One region of the Pseudoalteromonas sp. K222D genome, then DNA from elsewhere that is predicted to be linked to it. Evidence: riboswitches for the same ligand, from Rfam matches in the RefSeq annotation. Region 1 holds a riboswitch; the other holds the start of a gene.

Region 1 (6,653 bases):
GGCGTAATAACATTACGGTTTTTTTGGCTTACTGCTTCTCGTGCTTTGCGCTTATCGATGGCGGTAAGTTGCTTATCTTCTTCAAGAGCGGAGCACTTTTTACGAAGCTGATCGAGTGTTTGCTTGCCGTCTCCACCAATCACTTCATTTAAAATACATTGTTTTACCAGCTCAATATTACTATTTTGCTCATTGCTTTTAGGTTTTTCTTCAGCAAAAACAGTAGTACTAACTAATGTTGAAAGTATGATCAAGTATCGCCAGCTCATTGTAATTCCTTTGTGAGTATTGATGGTTTAATGCGTTAATTTAATTATAACGCCTTTTTACATATGTAACGGTGAACTTTTACTGAATTTACGTATATTTAGTATAATTAGATCAAAATAAAAGCGGCCTAAGCCGCTTTTATAATGCAAATTAACTATAGTTAACTTACTCTCACGCAATGAGAAGGGAGAGCTTAAAGCTCAAATACGTTAGTAAAAAACTTATACAGTTCAGTGCCTTGATTAACGCTCGCCGAGGCAAAATGCAGTATGGCAATAGCGTCAGATTCAAGGGAAAGTGTTTGTAGTGGTTGCTCACTTAAATAACGCTCCATGCGCAGTATTTTAGCAATTGGCTCACCGGCTTTTATATGCCCGCCTAGGGGGGCAATATACTCAACCATTCCGCCCATGGGCGCGTAGTAAGCAAAGTAATCGTTTAAATGACACGCGTAGCGAGTAATGTTAGCTGGAGTGTGGGGCGCATTTACAAATACGGCTTTATAATTTAAGTAACTTAAAATACTGTTTGCATCGTTTAGTGCTTCGCTCAAGTCTATTTTTTCTTGGCTGCCTAGCTCTACAGTAAAAGCTTCTACAGGTATGCTGAGCTCGCGGCCTTGCTTGCTCAGTGCTTCGCTTAAATGCCACCACGGACAAAAGTTTGCCTCATCCATCGCACCATCAAAGTCACTTGGAATAAGCAGTACGTGCTCAATATTAAAGTAGCGAGCGCTATTAGTCGCATAGGTTGGGCAGTACAAGTGCTTGCTTGAAATAGGACCTGTGTGTAAATCCAGTACTATATCAGCTTGGTGAGCGAGCTTTTGTAAGTTAAGCGCAATGCGTTTACCAGTATTGAGTAAATAAGCAGGGCCATTAAGTTTACTGTCAACTTCGTCAATAAGTGCCTGTTTGAACGCGCTTTTTAATATGGCATCGTCGTATTGCATATGGTTTTGTGCAAACTGAGTGACTAAATCAGTATTATAATGATACATCCTATTCCAATTAGTGCCGGTGATAGGGTCGAACCGACCTAGGGTAAATTCCCCCGACTTTTGATTGCAACCAATAGGGTTGGCATAGGGCACTAAAGTAATATCACCTTTAAGATTAAGGTGCTTTAATTGTTCAAGTAGTTGAAAAATTACCGCGTTACCTTGTACTTCAGCTCCGTGCATGTTGGCCTGAATATACACACTTGGCCCCGTGCCATCGCCTTTTAAACGATACACAGGAATAGTGAGTGGTAAGCCATTGGCAACTTCACCAACGACGATGTTTTCTTGACTAATTGGTGAGGCGATCATGAGTATCTCAACATTTTAATTTTATCTCAGGTACATTATCTTAGGTACATTATCTCAAGTAATAACTGGCATCTTCGGCTGCACGCAAACAGCTAAGTTTGTTTCGTTCTAAAACATATTCGCCAGCAAGTTCGTGGCATAAAAAGTACGGCATACTTTCACTAAAACCATAGGCACCACATTGACTAAACACCAACCAGTCGTGCTCATTTAGATCACTTGGTAATGCGTGCTCGCCCAAGCAATCGAGTGCGGTACAAAGTGGCCCGTATAAGCTCATAGCTTGGGTTGGTGTGTTTGAATCTCGTAGTAATGCTGCTGGAAAGTCTTGACTGGTGACGGCTGGGCGCAATAAGTGGTTTATACCGCCACTTAAAATAACTTGTTGTTGGCCATAGTTTTGTTTGCGCTCTACTACTGGGGCTGCGTAATGTCCGCATTCACCCACGGCATAGCGGCCAAGCTCCATCCATAACTCTTCAACGCCCGCCTGTTTTTTAATTTTAGCGAGGGCAGTTATTAAGTCACCCCAATTAAGCGTTATGTCGTTTTGCGTATACGGAATACCTAAGCCGCCACCTAAATCTAAAATTTTAAGGTTTATATTTAAATCGCGGGCAAGTTGGCTAAGTGGTGCAATCATTTGTGACCACAACTCACTGAGTTTTTGCGTGCTGAGCATATTTCCCCATTGAAAAATATGCAGGCCATCAAAGCTAAGTGCTTCATAGTCGGTAATATTAAGTGCCTGCCACTCTGTACAACCGAGTCCGAATGGCGTGAGGCTATCGCCACCTAGTGGATTTTTTTCGCCCTCGGGCCAACGTAACTGTACGCGCAGTAATACCTGTAGTTGACAGTTTTGTAGCTTGGCTTGTTCATTGAGCCAGCGAACTTGATTAATACTTTCGGCAACAAAAGTACGTACGCCGCGCTCAATAAAGTGTTTAATTTGTTTTGGGCTTTTAGCTGGCCCGGTGTTGAGCACGCGATCGCTACTAACGCCTTGAGCAAGTACTTGCTCAAGCTCGCCTTTACTGGCTACGTCAAAATTAAACCCGGCGTTATCTAAGCATTGAATAATTTTAGACAGCGGATTCGCTTTAACCGCATACCAAAGTTTTACCTCGGTTTGTGCGACCAATTGTGCCAAGTGACTATTTAGCGTATCTAGGTCGTAAACAAAAAATGGGCTATCGAGTTGGCTTGATAATTCATTAATTGCCGTTTTAACGCCCGTGCTCAAAAAGCTCATTAACGTAAAACCTCTTCAAGTAGTAATGATGCATCACTTTGCTCATCGCGGTACTTAACAATTAACGCGCACGACATGCTTAAACCTTGTGCACGCGCCCATTCGTTTGAAGCAGGGCGAGAGCCTGGTATTACAATAGCGTACTCAGGAATTGGCTCGCCTTTGTCTAGTTGGCGCTCGTTTACACAGTCGTAAACCGGAATTGTGGCCGATAAACGCACACCAGGGGCAAGTACTGCGCCTTTTTTAATTACTACGCCTTCAACAATTACGCAGCCTGCGCCAATAAATGCATCATCTTCAACTACCACTGGGCTGGCACCAATTGGCTCTAACACACCGCCAAGTTGCACGGCTGCGCTAAGGTGGACATTTTTACCTACTTGCGCGCACGAGCCAACTAAAGCGTGACTATCTACCATAGTGCCTTCGTCAATGTATGCGCCAATATTTACATACGCTGGTGGCATAATAATAGTGCCTTTAGCTACATAAGCACCACGGCGAACGCTTGAGCCACCCGGGACCATACGTACGCCATCGGTGGCACTAAACTGTTGTGGCGCTAAGTTATGTTTATCAACAAAGCCACCGACAAATTCGGTGTTTGTACCATTTTTAAAGGCTTCTAAAATACCTTGTTTTACTGCAACGTTAGCCTGCCATTGGCCGCTTTCGTTTTGTGATGCTGCGCGTACTGCGCCCGACTCTAAATTATTTAATAGTTCTAACCAGCTCATTATAAAAACCTATGTTTAATGCCAAGATAAAATGGTGTTGTTTGCTTGTTCAATGCACGTTGTTTGCGTTAATTCGAGGTGAGTTAACGGTGGGCGTAAATACGAACTCGTTAATCGCCCTTGTAAATGCATGAGTACTTTAACGGGAATGGGGTTTGCTACAGTGAACAAGCTACTGATTGCGCTTGACCACTGAGTAAATAAATTGGGGTATTGGCCACTTAGGCTACGCTGTACAAATTCGTGAGTTTGTAGCGGCCAAGCATTAGCTGCTACCGATACCAGCCCTTTAGCGCCGGCTTGGGCAAAGTAGGGCATAAGCGCATCGTCGCCGCTAAAAATAGCTAAGTTAGGAGCCGCTTGACGGTAAGCTTCAAATTGCGCAATGTTGCCACTGGCTTCTTTAAGTGCCCATAGGTTTTTATGTTGTTGTAGGTTTTGAATGGTTGCCACTGGAATATCGACAGCGCTTCGCCCTGGTACGTTATAAAGCATACAAGGGTGTTTACTTATATTTAAAAGGCTTTCAAACCAATGGGTTTGCCCAATTACACCGGGCTTTGCATAAAGCGGCGAGCCAAGTAAAAAGCTATGAATAGGCAAGTGGTTACAGTATTCAACCCAGGCTAATTGCTGTTTGAGGTTCATACCACCTACAGCCACCATTAAGGGTACATTAGGCGATAATTGGCACACGTGCTCAACAATGGCTTGTTGCTCTTTAAGTGTTAAGGCTAAGCCTTCACCTGTGCTGCCTAGTAATAAAATAGCATTATTGGCAGCGGCTTGCTCAGCAACCAAAGTGGTTAAGGTGCCATAGTCGATTGTACCGTTTTGATTAAACGGAGTAACGAGCGCCGTCCAGACTGAGTAGTCATCTAAATTAAAGTTTTTGATCATCTCTCGCGAACTTATAGAATGTTCGGTGAGTTAAGAAGCTATATAGGAAAGAGCCGCATTAACATCGTTCGAACAAATACCCACGTGTAGGGTATGTTATAATTCGAAGAGCGAATGGGCTTAAATAATAGGGCGCACGGCCTTATTATACTAAGACCAGAAGCTCTCCACCAAACTAATAAGCTACGTTTAAATAGCTATTGGTGACAGTCGCTAGGATTCAACCTAGTCGCCCGAAACAACAATGACACAAATATTGTTGTTTCTCGGCGTTGATTCCCCTTACGTATGCTCAATGGAGTTTGTGCTCCTAACATACGCTACCTGAATAACGCACCTCTTCCAGCCCTTTATATTTGTACTGCTAGCAATACAAATATAATTAAATAGGGTAAGTGCGATGATTAAATCATTTTAGCCATCTGGGTGTCAAGCAGCTAAGTGCAGATAGTGTCATCGATTTTGGTAACGGTTACGTATAAGGACGATTTCCCTTAAACTAGGGGGTAATCGCGGCGCGAAATTTGTAACTGCAAAATAAGGTTTCAAGCAGATGGAAAAATTTAATGATATTTATCAGCGAGCAGTAGAGCGAAAAGGCTCAACACAAATGCTACAGCAACTACTCGCTAAACCTGCATCTAAGCGACAATTAGTAGCTTTAAGTGATGATGATTGGCTGGAAGAGTTTACGCGCAAGGTTTTTCAAAGTGGCTTTTACTGGTCGGTTATTAACAGCAAGTGGGCAGGCTTTAGAGAGGTTTTTTGGCAGTTTAGCGTTGAAAAATTATTAATGATGCCACCCGATATGTTGGAGCAAAAAGCCAGCGACGAGCGTATTGTTCGCAATTATAAAAAAGTAAAAACGATCCCCGAAAATGCGTTCATGATCCATGAGGTTACCCAGCAACATGGTAGCTTTAGTCAGTTTATTGCAGACTGGCCAAGTGAAGATATTATTGGTTTGTGGGCGTACTTAAAAAAACACGGTGCACGCTTGGGTGGAAATACCGGCCCTTATACTTTGCGTGCATTGGGTAAAGACACCTTTTTATTATCGCGGGATGTTGAGAGTTATTTGCGCGCGCACAAAATTATTGATGGTGGCTTACAAACTAAAAAGTCGTTAACTGCAGCGCAAGCGTTCTTTAATGAATTACAGCAACAAAGCGGTTTGAGCATGCAAGAGCTAAGCTTAATTATAGCCTACAGTGTAGGCGATAATCGTGTAGGTATAAGCCAACAACAGTAGAGGGTAGTTATGAATTTAATGCCAAGGTACAGACAAGTAGCCGACAATTTTGCAATTGAAGATCGCCCATCTAAGGTGGCCGCCCCACAGCTATTACTATGGAACGACAGCTTAGCTAAAGCGTTTAATATTAATGTAGTTCCTGAATTACGGGCCAGTACTTTTAGCGGCAACGAACAGCAAGCAATTGCAGCGGTTGCACTGGGATACTCAGGGCATCAATTTGGACATTTTTCACCACGTTTAGGCGACGGGCGTGCTCATTTTCTAGGTGCAGTAGAGGATGCGCAAAACCAGTTGTGGGACATTCAATTAAAAGGCTCTGGTGCCACTCCTTACTCTCGTGGTGGCGATGGCCGCTGTGCACTTGGCCCAGCAATTCGTGAATATATAATGAGCGAAGCAATGCAAGCGTTAGGTATTAAAACTACGCGCTGCTTAGCTGTGGTTGGTAGTGGCGAAACCGTGTACAGAAACCCACCTCAACCTGGCGCTATTGTAACGCGCTTAGCCAGTAGCCATATTCGTGTTGGCTCGTTTCAGTATTTAGCAACGCAAGGCGACGTTGCAGGGCTTAAAAACCTTGCCGACTTAGCTATTGAGCGTCATTACCCAAAAATTCAAGCAACAGGACCTGAGCGCTATTTAGCATTTTTAGCTGCAGTGATTAAAAACCAAGTTGAGCTGGTGGTTAGTTGGATGCGAGTAGGCTTTATACATGGGGTAATGAATACCGATAATACGCTGGTTAGCGGCGAAACTATCGACTATGGCCCATGTGCCATGATGAACAGCTTCGATTTTGATACCGTGTTTAGCTCTATTGATAAGCAAGGGCGTTATGCATTTGGTAATCAACCTAATATTGCTAACTGGAACTGCGCCCGCTTAGCTGAGAGTTTAATACCGCTTGTAAATGATGAC
Region 2 (6,653 bases), on a different contig from region 1:
GGGTGTACTGCTCTAAATCAAGCTTGCCTTGGTAGCAAAAATATTGATGCGCATAACCGGCAATTTTCCCCAAACCCGCTACACCAATCACTACTGAGCCATGGGGCAAATTTGCTTCAAGCAAAATGTAGGATTGATCTGACGAAAAATAAAACTTTCGGGTTTCGTCTAAATCGTGGCCATCCCATTCGGTTAGGCGTAAATCGTTAATAAGCGGAAATTGCAGGGCATTTATTACTGAGCTTTTACCCGTATTGTTGGGCGCGCAAATAGAGCTGCTTTTATCCAGCGGGATCACACACTTTGCGTAACCTGCGGTATTGAGTAGGGCGAGTTTACTTAGTCCGTATAAATTTTTCATTGCTCGTCCTCTGTTAGGTAGGTTTCTTCGTTTACTTCCATTAAGGCATCTATATAGCGATGGATAGGGGCTTGTAGCATAAAGCCTGCTTCTACTTCGCGTGCCAAACCTAAGCGTACCATGCGCAGGTACACGTCTTTGCGCAGATCTGAACCCGAAAATATCTCTAGTTGATCAAACAAGTGTTTGTTAATTTGCACTAAGGTTTGCATTAACTCTAAATCGTTTACTTCGTCGAACAAGGCGCGCATTGGGTCTTTGCCGGTGTTGGCGTAGTGCTCAATTAAAATATAAATAGTGAGCGCAATAGCACGGGATATTTTGCCCATATTGGGTGTACTTTCGTCGCTGCTAAAGTAATAAAAGCCACGGCTGTCGTGTTTTAGCTCATTACCTAGGGCGCTAAATAGCGCGCTGTACGCGTCTATGTTTTGATCCAGCTCTTGCCACATTAGGTTGTCTTGTTCGCAAATATGATAACCCGCCACTAATTTTTTATTAATTGCTTGTAAGTGGGTAAGCTCGTTTAAGTTTATTTGTGTCATGGTGATTACTCATCTGCCTTACTAGGTGTTTGCGGCTGTGAATTATAGGGATAAAGAGAAAAATACTGACCGGCAATTTTAAAGCGCGCTTTTTCATCGCTTTGGCTTTTTTCAAGCTCGTTGTCACTCACTAATTTTTGATACAAAAACAGCATTTCTTCGGCATCTAAATCGGGGTAACTTTCGTCTAAAAATTGCAGCAATGGTTGCGGCTTTTTACGTTTTGTATTGAAGCGTTTTGCAAAGCTGCTTTTAACATCGTTGTAATCGGGAATATTTGGCGTTTGAAAAGGCGGTACATCTTGCTGATCAGGCAATTGATATTCTTGATGCTCAAACTCAACCAAACTTGCCATATAGGCAACTATATGGCGTTGTTGCCCCAGCGAGTAACGCTGTGCGTCGCTCACAAAATGCGGTTGCACCGCAGTTAGCATGTTGTCTACGCCATTTTTACGCACTAACCCAAGCACTTTTGCAGCTTGGCGGGTAATTAAGTTATTACGGCGTAGTTCTTCACGCAGTGGCATAAGCATGTCGGCACTTTTACGCAGGCTTTCGCGGCCGATTAAATGCATTTCGAGAATACGGGTACGTAATTGCTCTAGCATGCGTTTGTCGGTATATGCTTTACCCGATTGCTCAATACGCTCTATTTGTGTACTAATTTGCTGCTCTATAAGGTTAAAGCAGGCATGAAAATCGCCTCGAATATCAACCATTTCTAGCATTGGCTCTATGTATTCGTCAAACGCTTCTATTACCGCTTTATAACGCTTTTGCAGCGATTGCACCGCGTTATTAGATTTAGCTTGCTCAACAATATTTAAAATGGCGTTTTCGTTGTGTGCGTACAGTTTCATTATTTTGCGCACCCGATCATCCATAATACGGCTAAAACGGCGTAAGTCGTCAAAGTCTTCCACTTCGCCCGCGTTAGCTAAGCGATCGCCAAGGCGGGCTAAATCCTCTACTAATACGCTAATTTCTTGTGCTAAACCTAAATGTTCTTCTTGCAGTAAAAATGTAGCAAAGTCGGCAATGGCACGGTTTATTTCAAGCTGCGAAGATTTCGCTAAAGGAATTATAATATCTTGATTTAACAAGCGATTAGTTTCTTTATAAATACGCTCGTTATGCCATGTAGGTTGTTTTTGTTTAATGGCATTTTGCAAATCTTTAATACTAAAGTCTGCCATTTTAAAACGTTTAAATAATAGCTCTAGCACCCCCCAATGTTCGCTAAGGGTATTTAATAGCTTTTTAGCTGGGATCATAAGGCGTTTATACATCCTAGTATGTTGTTAAATAAGTAGCTAAATAAGCTAGTTATTCGTAATTTTAATAGCGCTGATAGCTATATGGTATTCGTTTTTACAACGATTTAATAATAGTTTTTACCAGGTCATAGTGATAACATCCGCACCGAAAATAGGCACACGAAATGTGCGGCTCTATTTTCTTCATAGGTTCAATTTTTACATTATTCCAAAGGTTGTTCAATTATCATGGTTTCCTCTATTATCCTGACTTTAATAGCGATTGCATTTTTGCTGATCGTTATTGAGGATATAATCCACGTAAACAAAGCTAAAACGACACTTTTTTTTGGTACGCTCTGCTGGATTATCTCTTTTATCTTCCCTATTAATGGGCAAAGCCCTGATACGATTCAATCACTCCTTAATCATAATATTTTAGAAATTGCCTCCTTATGGTTGTTTTTAATGGCGGCAATGACCTTTGTTGCCTATTTAAACTCAAAAGGGTTTATCGAAAATATTGTTAACCGGATTATGCCAAAACGAATTAGCGAACGTAAGTTAATGTTTTTGGTTGGTGTTTTTGCATTTATATTCTCTTCTATTTCCGATAACGTAACCGCTACGCTTATATCTTTAGCGGTGGTTTTATCATTAAAACTTGAAGCCAAAAAGCTAATTAGATACGCCACGCTGATTATCTTTGCGGTTAACTCCGGTGGTGTGTCGTTAATTACCGGCGATGTAACCACGTTAATGATATTTTTAGATGGCAAAGTAACTATTAGCAATTTGTTATTGTTAATTGGGCCAGCATTTGTAAGTGTGATGCTGTTAGCAGCACTATTATCAATAGGCTTAAATGGCCAGCTCGACTTTACTAAAACGAAGCAAAAACGCATTGAAAAAACCGATATTACAATTGCAGTTATCTTCTTATCTACGGTTATTGCTACCTTAACACTGAGTGTTTTATACAGTGTACCGCCATTGCTTACCTTTTTGTTTGGTTTGTCTATGATGTTTTTAGTAGCGCAATTTTTAATGCGCAAAAAAGACATAAACAAAGACATGATAGATTTCATTCGTGAAATAGAATACGACACCTTGTTGTTTTTTGTAGGTGTATTATTACTGGTAGGAGCGCTAAAAGAAGTTGGTATGTTAAGCCACTTTAGCGACCTGTACACAATAATGGCACCTGAATACGCAAACTATTTAATGGGTATATTGTCGGCAGGCGTTGATAACGTACCACTTACAGCCGCGTTATTAAAAGCAGATATAGTAATGACACAACAGCATTGGCTGTCGTTTACCTATGCCACAGGCGTAGGGGGCTCTATGTTAATTATAGGCTCAGCGGCGGGTATTATTGCCATGAGTAAAGTTAAAGAACTGACCTTTATGAACTACTTACGTTTGTCGTTTTATTTATTAATTTGTTACACCGTAGGCTATACCGGCTCCTATTTTATGGCTGGTTTTGTTTAATATTAGTTATTAAAGTGCTTGACAGCTAGATGTCTAAACGATAACTTTCAAAGCCCCAGTAAAGTATTGAGCTTTTCAATATATTGCTGGGGTTTTGTTTTATTAGTGATTGCTGAAATAGCCATTAATACAACATTCAGAAGAGGTGCGATACTTAGGTATTTAATGTGAGGTGACGAACGCCGTTGAGCATTAAAGAGGGAAGTACTCGCCGAGAAAAATAACACGTCGTCGTCGTTATTTTTCGGTTTATGGGGCTGAATCCTCAAAACTGTCACCAATATAGGTGGAGAGCTTCTGGCAGTGAATTTTCTTACCTTATATTTGCTGCCAAGTTCTTCTTGTTTTATTACGGTTTGGATGCCGTGAAAGGAGACGAAATGACAACCCAATCAGTGCCACATGTAGTATTAGGCAACAAATCAAATTATACCGTTGCTAAATTTGGCGGCACCAGCGTAGCTAACTTTGCAGCTATGGATCACAGTAGTAAAATAATAGTAGCAGATAAAAGCGTGCGTATTGTTGCACTAAGCGCCAGCGCAGGAGTCACTAATCATTTAGTTGAGCTGTGTAATAGCAGCCTTAGCGAAGATGAGCGCCAAGCGCATATTAACGGTGTGCTAGCGATTCAGCAGGCTATTTTAGCTGAATTGAGTTTAGATACCGATTTAGAGCAGGGCTTTGCCCAGACGTTAGCGGCATTTGAAAAACTAGCCAGCCAAACGTTACAAACAAAAGCGCTACATGACGAGCTATTAAGTTTTGGCGAGCGATTATCAACTTATTTATTTACCCAAGTGCTGCGCTCAAAAGGTTTAAATGCAATACGCTTTGACGTGCGCCAAGTGCTTAAAACCGACAGTCAATTTGGTAAAGCAACTCCTAATGTTGCAGCTACTGCACAAGCAGCAAGCGCATTACTTATTCCGCTGTTAGACGATCAAGTAATTGTTACACAGGGCTTTATTGGCAGCGACGAGCACGGCCAAACGACCACTTTAGGGCGCGGTGGATCAGACTACAGCGCGGCATTATTGGCCGAGGCTATTCATGCCAAAAGTGTACATATTTGGACTGACGTAGTGGGTATTTTTAGTACCGATCCGCGTTTATGCGTAAAAGCCACGCCTATTGCACGCCTCAGTTTTGATGAAGCTGCCGAAATGGCTACCTTTGGTGCAAAAGTATTGCATCCGGCAACTATTTTACCCGCCAGCCGCAGCCATATTAATGTGTTTGTAGGGTCGAGCCGTGAACCTGAGCGTGGTGGTACTTGGATTGAGCGTGAAAAGTCGCAACTGCCAGGAATTCGCGCAGTAACACAACGTAAAAACCAAATATTACTTACACTTAAAAGCCCAGAAATGCTATTAGCTAGTGGCTTTTTAGCACGAGTATTTACTATTTTAAGTGAGTTTAATATTTCGGTAGATTTAGTGACCACCTCTGAAATTAGCGTAGCAATAACGCTTGATAACGCGCCTAATGCATCGCGCCCAGAGCTTGATCAGGGGTGTTTAGATAAACTTGCTGAGTTTTGCCATGTATCGGTAGAAAATAACTTAACTTTAGTGGCGCTTATTGGCTCAGAAATACAGTTACGCCAGCATGAAATGAACTTAATGCAGGTATTAAGTGACTTTAATATACGGCTAATTTGCCACGGTGCAAGTAAGCATAACTTGTGCTTTTTGGTCGAGCAAGGCGAATCCGACAACGTAGTGCAAGCTATTCATAGCCGACTATTAGAGAGCGATTGCGCGGCCTAATACAGCTAAATTAATAAGAGAGCACTGCCAGTCAGTGCTTTTTTCACTCACTACACTTATATCAAACTTACCCACCACAGCACTGCTGGCATTAAGCTGCGCGCAAGTTAATTCAGTAAACACATTAGGGCTTAGCAACTTGGCAATAGGGCGGCTGGTGGCTTTAGCGAGCGCTTCTTTTAAGGTCCAAATTCTAAAAAAGTGTTTAGCTTGATCCTCTGCATTGGCAGGCTTGGTGATCAGCGCAATTTCATCGGTATGATAAAAATGCTTTGCGAGCTTTTCAAATGGGCGCTTTGTGCTTATTTTTTCAATATCGAAACCAAACTGGGCTTTTGTAGGGTTAAGTGCAGCGCCAACAAAACCATTAGAATGCGATATACAGGTATTAATAACGGTGTGGCTGTTATTAATGTGTAGCGCTAATTTACTTGTTTGTAGGTTAAACTCTGAACTTATATTACACGGCTTAATGCCCGCCATATTAGGGTGCGAGGTTATAACTAAATACTTAAGTAATAATCGCGTGGCTAAATATTCTTGCTTGGCCGATACGCTTTTACGGCGGTTTATTATTTGCAGCTCAAAAGGGCTTAAATAATCAGGAAAATTATATTGGCTTATATCGAGCGTTTTAGCGTCAAACAATAAAATAGGGCTTTTATTGTTACTAAAAGGCTGATTAATTTGCAGGGTGTTTTTAAAGTAAAGTGAACTCATAAACGCTCAAAATAATAATAAAATTTAATACCGATTACCTGCTTGTATGCATAAGCTGAACATATAGTGAGCGGTTGTTAGTTGTTGTGCGCGCTAGGTACATTTTTATTACTAAGGCGCGATGAAATATGGTTTAATTCACAACAGCTAAAATAATAACAGATTTGTAGGTGTATGACACAAGTGCGTGATGGTTTTCAAAGTCGACTTGGTTTTGTATTGGCCGCCGCTGGCGCAGCGGTAGGTTTAGGTAATATATGGGGTTTTCCTACGCAGGCTGCTAATCATGGTGGCGGTGCTTTTTTACTGGTTTACTTTATTGTTATATTTTTACTTGCTTTGCCGGCTTTATATACCGAGCTGTATTTAGGGTATTACGCCCAAGCTAATCCGGTAAAAGCACTTAGGCAAGCATGGCAAAATAAAGCCCCTAAAGTAGGCGCGGCTGCAGGTTATATTGGCCTTGGCGGCGCTATTGTAATGCTTAGCTTTTATTCAA

The links. A riboswitch is a leader RNA that binds a small molecule or an ion and turns the genes downstream of it on or off. The one in region 1 is predicted to bind lysine.
Region 2: another riboswitch for lysine. It lies ahead of lysC (lysine-sensitive aspartokinase 3); the one in region 1 lies ahead of dapA (4-hydroxy-tetrahydrodipicolinate synthase).

What each region holds. Positions count from the first base shown of each region.
Region 1 is NZ_JAGGDL010000012.1:36,825-43,477, forward strand. It holds gene J5X91_RS08235 (phospholipase A) at 1-269, opposite strand, end outside; gene J5X91_RS08240 (succinylglutamate desuccinylase/aspartoacylase family protein) at 464-1,582, opposite strand; gene J5X91_RS08245 (PLP-dependent decarboxylase) at 1,632-2,837, opposite strand; gene J5X91_RS08250 (2,3,4,5-tetrahydropyridine-2,6-dicarboxylate N-succinyltransferase) at 2,837-3,577, opposite strand; gene dapA (4-hydroxy-tetrahydrodipicolinate synthase) at 3,593-4,477, opposite strand; lysine riboswitch at 4,630-4,827, opposite strand; gene J5X91_RS08260 (DNA-3-methyladenine glycosylase I) at 5,031-5,729, shown strand; gene J5X91_RS08265 (protein adenylyltransferase SelO family protein) at 5,739-6,653, shown strand, end outside.
Region 2 is NZ_JAGGDL010000003.1:78,989-85,641, reverse strand. It holds gene J5X91_RS03085 (ATPase) at 1-361, opposite strand, end outside; gene J5X91_RS03080 (hypothetical protein) at 358-906, opposite strand; gene J5X91_RS03075 (hypothetical protein) at 912-2,183, opposite strand; gene nhaD (sodium:proton antiporter NhaD) at 2,415-3,662, shown strand; lysine riboswitch at 3,795-3,967, shown strand; gene lysC (lysine-sensitive aspartokinase 3) at 4,043-5,434, shown strand; gene J5X91_RS03060 (4'-phosphopantetheinyl transferase superfamily protein) at 5,411-6,154, opposite strand; gene J5X91_RS03055 (sodium-dependent transporter) at 6,329-6,653, shown strand, end outside.